DNA from 2 places in the Kosakonia oryzae genome. Region 2 is predicted to be linked to the other one. Evidence: predicted binding sites of a transcription regulator. Region 2 holds the regulator's gene; the other holds the start of a gene.
The links. Region 2 encodes LexA, which represses DNA repair genes until DNA is damaged. Its sites were predicted from a motif close to TNCTGTATGTACATACAGNA; they were not measured.
Positions count from the first base shown of each region.

Region 1: rmuC (DNA recombination protein RmuC) is a predicted target of LexA. The motif match lies at 5,986-6,005, and genes of this name have one in related genera.

Region 1 covers NZ_CP014007.2:5,175,098-5,183,672, reverse strand. The annotation lists gene AWR26_RS25835 (FimD/PapC C-terminal domain-containing protein) at 1-142, opposite strand, end outside; partial or broken gene AWR26_RS24535 (fimbria/pilus outer membrane usher protein) at 260-2,502, opposite strand; gene AWR26_RS24530 (fimbria/pilus periplasmic chaperone) at 2,732-3,478, opposite strand; gene AWR26_RS24525 (dienelactone hydrolase family protein) at 4,062-4,868, opposite strand; gene udp (uridine phosphorylase) at 5,130-5,891, shown strand; gene rmuC (DNA recombination protein RmuC) at 6,045-7,502, shown strand; gene ubiE (bifunctional demethylmenaquinone methyltransferase/2-methoxy-6-polyprenyl-1,4-benzoquinol methylase UbiE) at 7,569-8,324, shown strand; gene ubiJ (ubiquinone biosynthesis protein UbiJ) at 8,336-8,575, shown strand, end outside.
Region 2 covers NZ_CP014007.2:5,069,352-5,077,926, forward strand. The annotation lists gene traF (conjugal transfer protein TraF) at 1-435, opposite strand, end outside; gene zur (zinc uptake transcriptional repressor Zur) at 718-1,233, shown strand; gene AWR26_RS24030 (CsbD family protein) at 1,342-1,551, opposite strand; gene dinF (MATE family efflux transporter DinF) at 1,717-3,051, opposite strand; gene lexA (transcriptional repressor LexA) at 3,128-3,742, opposite strand; gene AWR26_RS24045 (diacylglycerol kinase) at 3,851-4,219, opposite strand; gene plsB (glycerol-3-phosphate 1-O-acyltransferase PlsB) at 4,352-6,775, shown strand; gene ubiA (4-hydroxybenzoate octaprenyltransferase) at 6,880-7,749, opposite strand; gene ubiC (chorismate lyase) at 7,762-8,259, opposite strand; gene malM (maltose operon protein MalM) at 8,441-8,575, opposite strand, start outside.

The sequences.
Region 1 (8,575 bases), 110 kb from region 2:
ATGGGCGTTTATTGCCCAGCGAGACCAGGAGTCTTCCCGTTAGCGGTAGCCCGCTCATGTACACCTCTCCGCCATCACCCGTAATACCTGCGCCGGTGTTGGTCTCATTGCCCGCAAGCGTGACCAGCGCGCCAAAGGGCACGAGATGGTTATTCGCCTGAGTCAGCGTGATGATGGCGCGGGCACCTGTTCGGGTTGAGAATTTCGCCACGATGACGGCCCCTGCCGTAGGGACTATTCGGGTATCCGTTTGTGGGACTTCAACATCAGCGGGTAGGGTATTGGGATCGAGCGTGACTAAATTCGCCTGATAGGGCATCACGTAGTCCAGCGTGGTGTATCCACGAAAATCGGTTTTCACGCCGGGAATATCGCCTGCCGATACGCCTGCTGCGCCCGGCGCTGCTACCAGCGCCACGGTTTCTCCCAATGGCTGGCCCAGCGTGATCCCATGGCGATGAATCACTACGCCGCCAGCCACGCCCGCATTCATCTGGCGGGAGGATTGGCTGTAGCGATAACCGCCTTTCAATTCACCATAAGCGCCGCGCCAGGTCAGATTAATCAGGCTGCTGTTTCGGTCGGTAGCCGGGTTGCCAGGCGTCATCCGTTCACGTACATCCCAACTCAGACGGCGATCAAAGCTGTCGCCATTCAATCCCATTTCATGCTGCATACCGCGTATGTCCCCGTTTACCATCTGATAACTGGCACGCGAGTGGTTTCCCATCCAGCGATCCAGAGGCAGGCTAATCCAGAAACTCACTTCCCGATCCGTTTTACGCCCGACTGGCTGTGCGCCGCCGTGGTAAACCGGCTCCTGGCGTTGCGTCCAGTTCAGTGACCATGTGGCGTCATGAAAACTTGCGGCCCAGGAAACCATCAGCTCATCCCGCGTCTCGTGATGTTGCCAGTAGCTCTCCCTGGCCCCCGTCAGGCTCACCGACCCCCACTGTCCCAGGGACTGGCTGAGTGTCAGACTGGAGCGCATTTTGCGGCGCAAATTGTTCTGATTCAGATATCCGCCAGCTTCATGCGCCTGATCGCTGTCCAGCACCGCCGACAATCCGTGGAATCCCGACGACGCGTAGCGGTTGCAGGAAAGTGTGAATCCGGTATGCGTGGCTTCAATGCTTTTGCTGTAGCGCACGCGCCAGGCGCTGCCTTGTGAATGCTCTTCTCTGCGTGGCTTTCTCTGTTCCTGAATGCCATCCAGCGAAATAGCGCCCAACTTATTGAGTGATACCCCCAGCCCCAGCGATGCTGCGCTGTAATGGGCTGCGTTCTGTAAACCTCCGTAAGCCGTTATGCCCCATGGCAACCCATACATCAGGGACGCCTGAACGACATAACTATCGCTGACCGCGCCATTTGACGGGCGGTAGCGACCGCTCATCAGGTTGTACTTGAAATAACCTTCACGAAGCGCGATAGCTGGCGTGGTAGAGGGCACAATAAAACTTTGCTGGCGGCCGTCGTTTTCAAAAATTGTCACCTGTAAGTCGCCGCCGTCACCGGCGGAGGGAAGATCTGTCAACGCAAAAGGCCCTGGCGCAACGGTGGTGCTGTAAATCACATAACCGCTGCGTTTGACTTCAATCCTGGCCTGCGTGCGCGCGATCCCCCGAATAACAGGGGCGAATTCTCTTTGGTTATAGGGAACCATTGCTTCATCGGAGCCAACCATTACCCCCGAAATGGAACGCTGTCAAAGATGTCGGCCGGGGTGTAACGATCCCCCAATGCCAGACGGCTTTTCAGGTCATATAATCCGCGTTCAGCATAGGTCCAGGCAGTCTGCCATTTTCCTGGCGATTGACTCTCTTTCTGCCAGGTTGTCAGATTTCGCAAACGCCAGGCGCCAAGATTCACTCCCGGCTCAAGCTGGGCGAACGTGGTGCTATTCGTTGAGGATCCGCTGCCTGATGATGCCGAACGGGCTGTATTTATACGGTAATTCATCAGCAGGGCAGGAATACCGTCATTCCAGAGTTCCCGTGGTGCGAGACCTGATACCTTTGGGCGCAGTGCCGCCTGCGGGACACTGAGCAACAATTGCTGCTGATAAAACTGGAATGTTTCTGACGCCTGCGGAATGGCTGTCAGCGTGGCACATTGCAGTGTCTCGCCATCGGTTGTTTTCTCCGAAGCGCGAGCGACAAAGAGACCAGGGTACTCTTCTGTTTTCACGCCATATTGCGTCAGCAGGGCTTCAGTCAGGCAGGTTTTCAGAAAACGCTTGCCGTTTTTATCTCGCGCCTGATGGAATACCATCTCCCTGGAATCCACCACGACGCCGTTTAGCAAAATGTCTACCGGGTAAATTCCAGGTAGCTGGCTTCCTTCGTTAAAAACCGAGATATCAACGTTTCTTCCCTCTTCGCCACCTAATAGCGCGGGATCAAATGACCAGCTTTCTGCCGCCGCATTTGCGGGTGAACATGTGCAAACAGCTATCCCAACAAAGAGTAATGGCAGAACATAATATTGTTTTACTGTCATATAAATGTGAGCCAAACAACATCGAATATTATTGTTTTATAAACAGTAATGTGGCCATAAATATGCCTGCTACCCTTCGATAAACGCACAATAAAAAAGGGTAAAAACGCGCGTCGTTGTTATTGAACGAGAGTGATGCCAATAAATCAGCACCTGCAAGTTAATTGCATATATACATATGAATAATAAATACGCTTGCTTCTATGCTGTGGCGAATTAAATAGCATTGTTATTCTACGCTGGCTTGCCAGGTCTGACTTTCACCGCCGTAATCGTTCACGATCTTCCATTCAATTCTTTTACTTTTTGTTGCGGAAGTCAGTGTGAAATCGCGCGAAGAGAAAGGCGCAACGTATTTGATGTCCTGTACGGTAACGCCATTAATTTTTAGCGCGCTGATATTAATGTAAAACGGCGAGTTATTCGTTGCGGTCAATTTATTGCCGTGCTGCTGCCATTGCAGGCGATTTTCTGCATCGTCAGGATGGCTTTTTAACGTGCCTGGACGAATGAGCAGTTTGATACAGTTATTGATAGTGAGTTGAACGTTCAGCGAGACTTTATCTGCCTCCTCTTTTGCCCACTCGTCTCCCGCTTTGGGGGGAATTCCCTTGACGCATAACCACTGTAACGTTTCACGGTCGGCCCGGAAATTACCGCCGGTGCGCACAATACGTAATCGGCTGGACTGCTGCCCGTCCAGGCGCATCAGCGGGGGCGTTACAACAAACGGTGCTTTATTTTTCCTGTTTTCATCCAGCGCTTGAGACTGGATCAGAATGGGGTAATCCTGCGGATTGGTTACCGTCAGGGTTGTACCGTTGGACGCAGGATCATAAATCAAACGAGAGGCACCAAGCCGGACTGAAAACGTTTGGGTCGACGTTACAGAATGGGAGGATGCGGCTGAGGCGATGTCAGGCAAAAAACAAACAGATACGGCTAAAAGCGACAATGCTGAAATATTTTTTCTCACGTGACAACCCTGTATAAAAATATAAGTAAAAACGCTAAATAGTTGCGCAGAAGGAATCTTTTTTTACGGAGCTTTGCCCGGGTTTTGTTATGTCCAGTACCATTTTATGGTGCTGGTCTGTGCAATTATTTAGTGCCGTCAAAAAATGTGAATAATTCCTTCTATGATATGCGCTAAGCATAATCTTATTAAAGGCGTTTACCTGTAATAAGGTGTATCCAAAGTATTGCATGGAAGCGAAGAATAGGTAAACCAGCAAAGTTCAATATCTGGTCACTACGAAAAAGCAAAATCATCTTTTGAATTGGTGTTTTTTTATGCTGAGATTTGAAAAGACATTAAAATACATACTATTAACTGACGCTGGCGTTGAGTATTTTCTGAGGTGCAATTGCTTATTTCTGCCAGGATAATAGAATTTTCTTGATCCCATCAAACTTTTTCTTAATGCAAAACGAAGCTTTCATATAAATCCGTTTCCCTTCATTCGCTGTTAATACGGTCAGAAATTAAGGGTGTTTTCATATTAGCGTTTTATCTTAAGTCTCTATTATTTGCCGGGGCGTTTCCCCCGGCACGGATACTATTTTTTATTGTACTGGGCAAACCATGCCAGCATGCGTTGCCAGCCATCTTTTGCTGACTCTTCGTGATAGCTCGGGCGGTAATCGGCATTAAAGGCATGGCCCGCTTCCGGGTAAACCACAATCTCGGCAGTAGCATTAGCTGCCCGCAGCGCCTGGCGCATGGTTTCCACGCTTTCGAGAGGAATACCGGTATCCTGCGCGCCGTATAAACCCAGCACTGGCGCGGTCAGATCGGTCGCGACATCTACCGGGTGGCGCGGCGAGTTGAGCGATTTCTCTCCCACCAGCTTACCGTACCAGGCCACCGCGGCTTTCAACTGCGGGTTATGCGCCGCATACAGCCAGGCGATACGTCCTCCCCAGCAAAAACCGGTGATCAACAATTGATGTGCGTTGCCGCCATTGCGCGCCGCCCAACTGGCGACGTGGTCGAGGTCGGCCAGCACCTGGGCATCCGGCACCTTACTGACCAGCCCGCTCAGGAGCGTCTGGATATCGGCGAAATCATTCGGATCGCCCTGGCGAAAGTAGAGCTCAGGCGCAATGGCGAGGTAACCTTCCAGCGCCAGACGGCGGCAGATATCGCGGATATGTTCATGTACGCCGAAAATTTCCTGCACCACAATGACGATCGGCAACGGGCCAGCGGCATTTTTGGGGCGGGCGTGAAACGCAGGCATACTGTCGCCCTGCGTGGGAATGGAGGTTTCGCCTGCGATTAGGGCGTCCTCCGGTGTGTGCACGATGGTGGAAGCGTGAGGCGAAGCTGCAGGTGCAAAGCCCGGCTGTTTGTTGGTTGTCATGGCATTCTCCATACCCTTTTATTAGCGCTTCAATAACTATAGACGGGAAGGCCTGGCGCGCGCGCAAATCCCCGTTTCATCGACTATCTTTGCTGCTGCGTTGTAAGATACAGCATGGTAATGTGACTTGGGTCACTAATTTATGGAAATGATATGCAAACACTTTCTATCATGGTGACGTTAATCACGAAAATAGGCGGGCGCCTTCTGTAAAGTGGCTTTTTGCCTCTCCTGATAAAACCAACCACAAAGGAGCCTGTTATGTCCAGGTCTGATGTTTTTCATCTCGGTCTCACCAAAAACGATTTACAAGGGGCTACGCTGGCCATTGTCCCTGGCGATCCGGAGCGTGTGGAAAAGATCGCCGCGCTGATGGATGAGCCGGTCAAACTGGCATCTCACCGCGAATTTACCAGCTGGCGTGCCGAACTGGATGGCAAGCCGGTTATTGTGTGCTCCACCGGCATCGGCGGTCCGTCAACGTCTATCGCCGTTGAAGAACTGGCGCAGCTTGGCATCCGCACTTTTCTGCGTGTCGGCACAACCGGGGCGATTCAGCCGCATATCAATGTTGGCGATGTACTGATTACCACCGCCTCCGTGCGCCTTGATGGCGCCAGCCTGCATTTTGCACCGATGGAATACCCGGCGGTGGCCGACTTTGCCTGCACTACGGCGCTGGTTGCAGCGGCGGATGCGATTGGCGCAACTAAACACATTGGCGTAACAGCATCGTCTGACACCTTTTACCCGGGCCAGGAGCGTTATGACACATTCTCCGGGCGCGTGGTGAAAAGCTTTAAAGGCTCAATGGAAGAGTGGCAATCAATGGGTGTGATGAATTATGAAATGGAATCCGCGACGCTGCTGACCATGTGTTCAAGCCAGGGACTGCGCGCCGGGATGGTGGCTGGGGTGATTGTGAATCGTACCCAGCAGGAGATCCCGAACGCAGAAACGATGAAACAGACCGAAAGCCACGCCGTGAAAATCGTGGTGGAAGCCGCACGTCGCCTGCTGTAATTCCTCTCTCCCGGTGCCCGGTAACGCTACGTTTACCGGGCCTGACAAATCCCTTTCCGTTTCTGCGTAGCGCCTCGCAGGAAAAGCCCTTCCCAACTGGACGTTTATACAGCACAATTCCCGCTTGTAAGAATAAGGTCTGGAGGAGGCGTGGTGGACACTTCAATCATCGTCATGGCAGCGCTGGCGCTGGCGGGATTACTGGTCGGCTGGCTGGCTGCAAGCTGGCGCGGGGCGCAGCAGCAGGCGGAATTACTTGCCGAGCAACGCGATGTGTTTAGTGAACTGAGCGCCACCCGCCAGCAGTTGGTTCAGAGCGAGCACTGGCGTGAAGAGTGCGAGCTACTCAATAACGAACTGCGCAGCCTGCAGCATATCAACAGCTCGCTGGAAGCCGATCTTCGTGAAGTCACCACCCGCCTGGAATCCACCCAGTTGCATGCGGAAGAGAAGCTACGCCAGATGCACAGCAGCGAGCAGCGTCTCAGCGAACAATTTGAAAACCTTGCGAACCGCATTTTTGAGCAGAGCAACCGGCGGGTGGATGAACAGAACCGCCAGAGCCTGAACGGCCTGCTAACGCCGCTGCGCGAGCAGCTCGACGGTTTTCGCCGTCAGGTGCAGGAGAGCTTTGGCCAGGAGGCGCGCGAACGCCATACGTTGGCGCATGAAATCCGCAATCTGCAACAGCTAAACGCCCAGATGGCTCAGGAGGCCATCAACCTGACGCGCGCATTGAAAGGCGATAATAAAACGCAGGGCAATTGGGGCGAAGTGGTGCTGACCCGCGTGCTGGAAGCGTCCGGTCTGCGCGAAGGGTACGAATATGAAACCCAGGTCAGCCTGGAAAACGACAGCCGTGCGCGTATGCAGCCGGATGTGATCGTGCGCTTACCGCAGGGCAAGGATGTCGTGATTGATGCCAAAATGACGCTGGTGGCCTACGAGCGCTACTTCAACGCCGACGATGAATTTACCCGCGAAGGCGCGCTGCAGGAGCATATCGCCTCGGTACGCAATCATATTCGCCTGTTGGGGCGCAAAGATTATCAGCAGCTTCCCGGCCTGCGCAGCCTCGACTACGTCCTGATGTTTATTCCGGTGGAACCGGCGTTCCTGATCGCCCTCGACAGGCAGCCCGAACTGATAACGGAAGCGCTGAAGAATAACATTATGCTGGTCAGCCCTACCACGCTACTGGTAGCGCTGCGCACCATCGCTAACCTTTGGCGCTATGAGCATCAAAGTCGCAACGCTCAACAGATTGCAGAAAGGGCGAGTCGGCTGTATGACAAAATGCGCCTGTTCGTTGATGACATGTCGTCCATCGGACAGAGCCTGGATAAAGCGCAGGATAACTACCGCCAGGCGATGAAAAAACTCACTGCCGGGCGCGGCAATGTGCTGGCGCAGGCGGAGGCATTTCGCGGCCTTGGCGTTGAGATTAAGCGTGAGATTAATCCAGAATTAACGGCGGAAGCTCAGGCGCAGGATGAAGAGTTTCGCCTGCGATCGGGGCAGGAAGCGGTAAACGAATATAATGAAGACAACCAGTTAGACGATGAAACGCAGCATGAGGAACCTGGCGCGAAGGCATCATCGGGCGGTTGAATCGTAGGGCAATTGCGTCCAATCTGATACACTTCACAAACAAATTCTTAAATAGCAGGCACTAAGATGGCGGAAGATTCAAAAGAGACAACACACTTTGGTTTTCAGACCGTCGCCAAAGAAAACAAAGCCGACATGGTGGCGCATGTTTTCCATTCGGTCGCGTCAAAATATGACGTTATGAACGATTTGATGTCGATGGGCATTCACCGTTTATGGAAGCGTTTTACCATTGATTGCAGCGGCGTACGCCGTGGGCAAAAAGTTCTCGATCTGGCCGGCGGAACTGGCGATTTGACCGCTAAGTTCTCACGTCTGGTGGGTGAAACCGGGCAGGTTGTGCTGGCTGATATCAACGACTCAATGCTGAAAATGGGGCGCGAAAAGCTGCGCAACATCGGCATTATCGGTAACGTTGAGTATGTACAGGCAAACGCAGAAGCGCTGCCGTTCCCGGATAATACCTTCGACTGCATTACCATCTCTTTCGGTTTGCGCAACGTAACGGAAAAAGAGCAAGCGCTGCGCTCCATGTTCCGTGTGTTGAAACCGGGCGGGCGTCTTCTGGTGCTGGAGTTTTCCAAACCGATTATTGAGCCGCTGAGTAAAGTGTACGACGCGTACTCTTTCCATGTTCTGCCGCGCATAGGCCAACTGGTGGCAAGCGATGCCGACAGCTACCGCTATCTGGCGGAATCCATCCGTATGCACCCCGATCAAGAAACCCTGAAAGCGATGATGCAGGACGCGGGTTTTGAAAACGTTGACTACTACAATCTGACCGCCGGTATTGTTGCTCTGCACCGTGGCTACAAATTCTGACAGGAGTGCGTATGCCCTTTAAGCCGATGGTGGCCGCCGGAATCGAACGCGCGCTGAATACCTTTCTCTACCGCGAGAGCGCGCTGGTTTCTGCGCGTCAGCGTCTGTACGGCAAAGTTTTACGCGTTGTTTTGCAGGAGTTCTCCTCGCCGTTTGTGCTGGTGTTTAGCGAGCAGCAGATCGACGTCCTGAGCGAATGGGAAGGAGAGGCCGACTGTTCGGTTATCACCCAGTTGCGGGTATTGCCGAAA
Region 2 (8,575 bases):
GGCGGCGGCTTTGGCCTGCGCTGTTTTCCCTCTCAGAAACTCCAGCTCATTCGCCAAATCGCCTGCGGCGCCCTGAAATTGCCTTACCGTACCGAGCGGATTAGCAATAATTTCCGCAGCGGTGAGGTTATCGACAACATCTTTGTAGCCATCGATTTTGTCATTGATGTTGTCGATCTCGTCGCGCAGATTATCTTTGTCGCTAATTTGCGCCTGTACGCTCGGCAGGATGACGGTAATATCATCATCGGGTTTTGCTTTTGCTAACAGTGCCGGGTTAATTAATGGCCCGCTGCCATAGTTCGCAGATGCAACGCCCGTTCCCCCCATTGCATCATTACGTGCTTCTGCCCAGGTATTGGCTGCCCCTGCCTGATTTGACACAAAAAAGGAGACAGCGATCGCGACCAGCGAAAGTTTACGTTTTTTTTCCACAGTATGCGTCTCGTAGCCAGATGAGTTTTAAGCCTGTAAGTATTCGCACAAACAGGAATGCACTATTGCTGTGAATAACGTAAGAAAAAGAAGCTAAATTGCCGGAATACCCGTAAGTACCCGGATATTATTGTTTTAAGTGACGCTTATCACTATTTATAGATGAAGGAATCCATTTCGGGAAGCGATCCAGTGAAATGGAGATTACTGGCCACGATCTCGGCGTTTTCGGCAGGACATGGTAAAGTGTATGGCTTGTATTTCCCCACCCGGAGAGCGCCTATGGATAAGACCACTTCGCAAGAGATGTTAGCGCAGGCTGAAAAGCTGTGCGTGCAGCGCAATGTGCGCCTGACTCCTCAGCGTCTTGAAGTGTTGAGATTACTCAGCCTGCAACAAAGCGCCATCAGCGCGTACGATCTGCTCGATCTGCTGCGTGAAAGCGAACCGCAGGCCAAGCCGCCGACGGTGTACCGCGCTCTTGATTTCCTGCTGGAACAAGGGTTCGTACATAAAGTCGAATCAACAAACAGCTACGTGTTATGCCATCTTTTTGACCAGCCGACGCACACGTCCGCAATGTTTATTTGCGATCGCTGCGGTTCGGTAAAGGAAGAGCAGGCGGAAGGCGTGGAAGATATTATGCATGCGCTGGCGGCAAAGATGGGCTTTGCTCTGCGGCATAATGTGATTGAAGCTCACGGCTTATGTGCAGACTGTGTCGAAGTGGAGTCCTGCCGTCATCACGACCATTGCCACCATGACCACACCGTTCAGGTGAAGAAAAAGCCACGTTAATCTTTGTTTGAACGAAACGGTAAATAAAACAGCTGGAGGGGTGGTACATCCTTGTACCTTCGGGCAGAGTAGCCTGTAGAGGGTTAGCACATTGAGGGGATGTGCAGGCTACCAGCGGTAGTCGTTACGCGTTTCCCAATCTGTAACTTCTTTCTCCGCCTGATCTTTGGCATAACCGTAACGTTCCTGGATTTTACCCACCAACTGGTCACGTTTACCTTCGATGATGGTCATATCATCATCGGTCAGTTTGCCCCATTTTTCTTTAACAGTGCCTTTGAACTGTTTCCAGTTACCGCCGACTTCGTCTTTATTCATCGTTGACTCCTTATCGTTCGGTTAAATAGGTAATCGTTCTGCTGAACGTACTGATTATTGTAGTTAAGGATTCCGGCAATCGATTTTTATTCGGAATCTTTAACCACCACGATAGTTAAAAACAGCATAAGCGAGACGAGGAAACCGGCAAAAAGCCTGGCAGTATCAGGAAGGATTCGCGTCGGAAAACCAGCTGCCGTTACGCCAGTGGCGACGCCACAGCCAGGCAAGCGTAAGCCCGCGCAGGGCGAGAAAGACGGTCAGCGCCAGCCATAAACCGTGATTGCCCAGCACCGGGACCGTCAGCAGCGTGACAGCGAACCCGGCAGCGGCAATCGCCATACTGTTACGCATCTCCGCAGCGCGCGTGGCACCGACAAACATGCCATCCAGCAAGTAGCACCACACGCCCACCAGCGGCAGAATTACCTGCCAGAACAGGTAATGCCCGGCGAGCGTCTGCAGAGCAGGAAGTGAAGTCAGCAAGGCAATAATGTTGTCGCCTGCCAGCGCATAAATCGCCGCAAAGAACAGCGCCACCAGCCCGGCCTGGCGGCACGCAGCTCGCCAGACTTCCATCAATTGGCTGCCATCGCGCGCACCGTAGGCTTGCCCGGAATGCGCTTCGACCGCATAGGCAAAACCATCCAGCGCGTACGCGGTAAAGGTGAGAAACATCATTAGCACCGCGTTCGCCGCGACCGTCTCGCCGCCAAGACGCGCGCCCAGTACGGTGATTGAGCCAAAGCAGAGCTGCAAAAGCAGTGAGCGCAGCATGATATCGCGGTTAAGCGCTAATAAGCGCCGCATACCGCCGCGCCAGGCATTTTTAAGCACAGACAGGGGGACGCCGCGCATCACCAACACGCGGTGCACCATCAGCAGGCCGATGGCGAACGTCGCATACTCAGCCACAACGGTGGCGAGCGCGGCTCCCTGCACATTCATGTGCAGACCCATCACCAGCCACAGGTCGAGCACAATGTTGAGAAGATTCCCCACCACCAGCAGGATCACCGGAGCACGGGCATACTGCACGCCCAGCAACCAGCCGAGCAACACCAGATTTCCCAACGACGCTGGCGCACTCAGCCAGCGAATATTGAGAAAGCGCCGCGCTTGTTCCAGTACAGCTTCGCTCCCGCCGGTGATGTGCAGCGCCAGATCGATGAGCGGCGTACGCAGCAGCATAATTAACATACCTGCCAACAACGCCAGTAACAGCGGTTGTACCAGCGCGCGCGCCAGCGCAGGTGCGTTTTTTGCGCCAAACGCCTGTGCCGTAAGACCGGTTGTGCTCATCCGCAAAAACAGCAGCAGCATAAACAAAAAGCTGGTTGCCGTTGCGCCGATCGCCACCCCACCGAGGTAAACAGGGCTATCCAGGTGCCCGACCACGGCGGTATCCACCAGCCCCAGTAACGGAACAGTGATATTGGAGAAGATCATGGGCAGCGCAAGCCGCCACAGTGCTCTGTCAGATGCGTTCAGCAACGGCATGGCAATGTCGAATCAACGGGGAAAATTGTATTACGCAGCGCCACGTTGTTATGTGTCGCTGCGGAAAGAACAGGCGTTAGAGCCAGGTACCATTCCGGATGACGCCAACCGCCAGCCCTTCAATGGTGAAGTTTTGATCGCGCAGATCGACGACGATCGGGGAAAACTCGCTGTTTTCCGGCAGCAGTTCGACGGTGTTACCCTGTTTTTTCAGACGCTTCACGGTAACTTCATCATCAATACGTGCGACGACCACCTGGCCATTACGCACATCCTGCGTTTTATGCACTGCGAGCAGGTCGCCGTCCATAATACCGATGTCTTTCATCGACATACCGCTGACGCGCAGCAGGAAATCCGCATGAGGTTTGAAGAGATCGGGATCGACCTGATAGTGACCCTCGATATGCTGTTGCGCCAGCAGCGGTTCACCCGCAGCAACGCGGCCAATCAGCGGTAAACCGATATCCTCTTCTTCTTCCAGCAGCAGACGCAGACCACGCGATGCGCCGGAGACGATTTCGATAACCCCTTTGCGCGCAAGCGCTTTCAGGTGTTCTTCAGCCGCATTTGGGGAACGGAACCCCAATTGCTGTGCGATTTCCGCACGCGTTGGTGGCATACCGGTTTGGGTGATCCGATCGCGGATGAGATCGAACACCTCTTGCTGCCTGGCCGTTAATGCTTTCATCCCGCCCCCTGGGTGTATATACAGTTATGCTGTGAGTATATACAGTCAAAGGCGATTTTGGAACCAAATTTAAGCAAAAAACCAGGGTGTTATCGATTTCTGGAAGCGTTATCGAAAATGCGCCCAGAGAAGCGAGATCCAGGTAAACAGCGCCAGCAGGATCGACATCAGCACTGCCGCCGAGCCCATATCCTTCGCCCGACCGGAAAGTTCGTGAAATTCAGTACCAATTCGGTCTACGACAGCTTCAATTGCACTATTTAGGATTTCAACAATCATTACTAGCGACACCGAGCTAATCAGCAATACCCGTGTGACCGTGTCAATGTCCAGCCAGCAAGCAATAATGATAGCTAAAACAACGGCTAACAGTTCCTGGCGGAAGGCGGCTTCATTGATCCATGCAGCGCGAACGCCCTTCCATGAGTAACCTGCTGCTTTAATGATTCGGGTAATTCCGGTGGTATTATTGGCCATGAAAAGAACCTTTTTATGTAATAAACGTCAATGTCTACATCAGCGTACTGAGGTACAACAGAAATTACATGCGCTTTCTGATATTCTTGCGGCGCAATGGCACTATTATTAACCAGAGGCTTTTCATCTTTTATGTCCGGTTGGCCACGAATTTACTACAAATTACTGAATTTACCATTAAGTGTACTGGTAAAGAGTAAATCGATACCTGCAGAACCTGCACAGGAACTGGGTCTCGATACTTCACGTCCTATTATGTACGTGCTGCCTTATAACTCTAAGGCAGATTTGATGACGTTGCGTGCTCAGTGTCTGGCGCACGAACTGCCCGATCCGCTGGAACCCCTGGAAATCGACGGCGTACTGCTACCGCGTTTCGTGTTCATTCATGGCGGTCCGCGCGTGTTTACTTATTACACGCCGAAAGAAGAGTCCATCAAACTGTTCCACGACTACCTGGATTTACACCGCAGCCATCCGGATCTGGATGTGCAAATGGTGCCGGTATCGGTAATGTTTGGCCGCTCTCCAGGGCGTGAGAAAGGCGAGATTAATCCGCCGCTGCGCATGCTGAACGGTATCCAGAAATTCTTCGCTATCTCCTGGCTTGGCCGCGATAGCTTTGTGCGCTTCTCGCCGCCCGTCTCCCTGCGCCGCATGGCGACCGAGCACGGCACCGATAAAATTATCGCGCAGAAACTGGCGCGCGTGGCGCGTATGCACTTCGCGCGACAGCGCCTGGCCGCCGTAGGGCCGCGTCTGCCGGCGCGTCAGGATCTGTTCAATAAGCTGCTCTCTTCCAAAGCGATTGCCCGTGCGGTCGAAGACGAAGCACGCAGCAAAAAAATCTCTCACGACAAAGCGCAGCAAAACGCTATCGCGCTAATGGAAGAGATTGCCGCCAACTTCTCGTACGAAATGATCCGTCTGACCGACCGTATCCTCGGCTTTACCTGGAACCGTCTCTATCAGGGGATCAACGTACACAACGCCGAACGCGTGCGCCAGCTTGCGCACGACGGCCACGAGATTGTCTATGTGCCCTGCCACCGCAGCCATATGGACTATCTGCTGCTCTCGTATGTGCTCTATCACCAGGGGTTGGTGCCGCCGCACATCGCCGCAGGCATCAACCTGAACTTCTGGCCCGCCGGGCCGATTTTCCGCCGCTTGGGTGCCTTCTTCATTCGCCGTACCTTTAAAGGCAACAAACTCTACTCCACCGTATTCCGCGAATATCTGGGCGAGCTGTTCAGCCGCGGTTATTCGGTCGAGTATTTCGTCGAGGGCGGTCGTTCACGTACCGGGCGTTTGCTGGATCCGAAAACCGGTACGCTGTCGATGACCATCCAGGCGATGCTGCGCGGCGGTACGCGCCCTATCACGCTGGTGCCGATCTATATCGGTTATGAGCATGTGATGGAGGTGGGTACCTATGCGAAAGAGCTGCGCGGCGCTACCAAAGAGAAAGAGAGCCTGCTGCAGATGGTGCGCGGGCTGAGCAAGCTGCGTAACCTGGGGCAAGGTTATGTGAACTTCGGTGAACCCATTCCGCTGATGAACTACCTGAACCACCACGTTCCGGATTGGCGCGAGTCTATCGATCCCATCGAAGCGATTCGCCCGGCATGGCTGACGCCGACGGTGAATAACATTGCCGCCGATTTGATGGTTCGCATTAACAATGCCGGTGCGGCTAACGCCATGAACCTGTGCTGTACGGCGCTGCTGGCTTCGCGCCAGCGTTCGTTGACGCGTGAGCAGTTAACCGAACAACTCAGTTGCTACCTCGAACTGATGCGCAATGTGCCTTACTCGCCGGATTCAACAACGCCTGCCGCCAGCGCCGACGCGCTTATCGACCACGCGTTGCAGATGAACAAGTTCGAAGTCGAGAAAGACACCATCGGCGATATCATTATTCTGCCTCGTGAGCAGGCAGTATTGATGACCTATTACCGCAACAACATTGCCCACATGCTGATGCTGCCGTCGCTGATGGCGGCGATCGTGACCCAGCATCGCGCCATCTCCCGCAGCGATATTCTGCGCCACGTTGAGCTGCTCTATCCGCTGCTGAAAGCCGAGCTGTTCCTGCGCTGGGAAAAAGCCGAGCTGGCGGAAGTGCTGGAAAACCTGACGCAAGAACTGCTGCGCCAGGGCTTAATTACCGTCAAAGACGATCGCCTGAGCATCAATCCGGCCCACTCGCGGACGCTGCAACTGCTGGCCGCCGGCGCGCGCGAGACGTTACAGCGCTATGCCATCACCTTCTGGCTGCTTGGCAACACACCGTCAATGAACCGCAGCACGCTGGAAAAAGAGAGCCGCACGCTGGCGCAACGTCTGTCGGTGTTGCACGGCATCAACGCGCCGGAATTCTTCGACAAAGCGGTATTCTCCACGCTGGTGTTAACGCTGCGTGATGAAGGGTATATCAGCGACAGCGGCGATGCAGACCCGACGCGGACGCTGGGCGTTTACCAGATGCTGGCAGACTTGATAACGTCGGATGTGCGTCTGACGATTGAAAGCGCGACGCAAGCGGAAGTGTAAGCCAGGAAAGTCGCCGCCGGATGTCGCTTGCGCTTATCCGGCCTGTGGGATGAGATAACCTCGCAGGCCGGATAACATGCAGCCGCATCCGGCAGTTTTTAGATTCAGTGCAGGTAACTAAAAGCCAGCCCTAAAAACAGCACCAGCCCCACGTAGTTGTTGTTCATAAACGCTTTAAAACAGGCATCGCGTTCGCGTCCCGCAATCAAGATCTGTTGATAAACAAACAGCACGCCCGCCACCAGTACCGCAGCGTAATACGCCCAGCCCAGCCCGTTCAGCCAGCCAATAGACGCCATCAGTGCCAGCACGGCAACTTGCAAAATACCGATAATCAGCTTGTCGTAACGACCAAACAAAATCGCCGTCGATTTGATGCCAATCTTCACATCATCATCGCGATCAACCATGGCGTACTGGGTATCGTAAGCCACCGCCCACAGAATATTGGCGAAAAACATAGTCCAGCAGCTTAGCGGCACAGATTCACTGACGGCAGCAAACGCCATCGGAATTGACCAGCCAAATGCCGCGCCGAGCACCACCTGCGGCAGATGCGTGTAGCGCTTCATAAATGGATAAACCCACGCCAGCGCCAGCGCCGCCACCGACAGCAGGATGGTCATCATATTCAGCGTCAGCACCAGCGCAAAGGCCAGCAGCACCAGAACAACAAACAGCACCCGCGCTTCATTTTCCGTGACCGCGCCGCTGGGCAGCGGTCGGTTCGCCGTGCGTTTAACATGCCCGTCGAATTTGCGATCCGCGTAATCATTCACCACGCAGCCCGCCGCGCGCATCAGCCAGACGCCCGCAACAAACACCAGTAAAATCCACAGCGGCGGCACGCCAGGCGTTGCCACCCATAACGCCCACAGCGTTGGCCACAGCAGCAGCAACGCGCCAATCGGTTTGTCCGTACGCATAAGCCTGTGAAAGGCTAACAACTTAGTCTGCGTGAGACTCCACTCCATTCTATTTTCCTCTTAGTACAGCGGTGACGCAGGCAAAAACAGTTCTGTAAGCATCAAGGGTTTCCCCCCCAGACGCAGGCGGGAACGCCGTCCCCACAGCTGCTCATAACGGCCAATATCAATAAAATCACGCGTAAGCGTTGAAGAGGTAAAGAGATATCGCCCAAGCGGCGTATTGCCCAGCCGTTGCAACGCCATTTCCGGGCCGCTCAGGGTTGATTCCGGCACGACGGTGCGCCCGGCAAGCCAGGGGTCGCCATCTGCGCAAAGGATGATCTCCCGTAACCAGTAACGTGCCTCTTCCGGTAAATGCGCACGTTCAGGCGCAATCTCATCCGCCGTGACAAAGCCTTCCTGAATCAATGTGACGCTGACTTTTTTACCTTGCTGCTCAAAACGTTTGGTCATGGAATCTTCCAGCAACAGCCAGTCCAGCAGTTGCGGTTCCAGTTCGGGTATTGCGTCTACATAGCGCAGCGCACGCAATTGCGTAAGCGCAGGGTGTGACATGCCTTACTCTCCGGTACATAACGTAGCAATAGTGTATCGCAGAACAGGCAGGCTCGTGCGGGGAAACTTCAAACGGTTTTCATCAGCGCAACAGATGCGCAACAGCGCGCATCTGCGCCGGAAAAAGGGTGCGCCAGGCGACGCACCAGTTACTGCAAAATATCGGCAGTGCGGGGATGGGTTACCCCTTGCCTTTTACACTGCTGATAAAAGTGGCACGGGCGGTTTTCGACCCGAGGCGTTCAGCTTCATTCAATAATTTCAGTGCCTTATCAATATCGCCTTTGGCAGCAGCCTGTTTGATGGCCTGATTGAA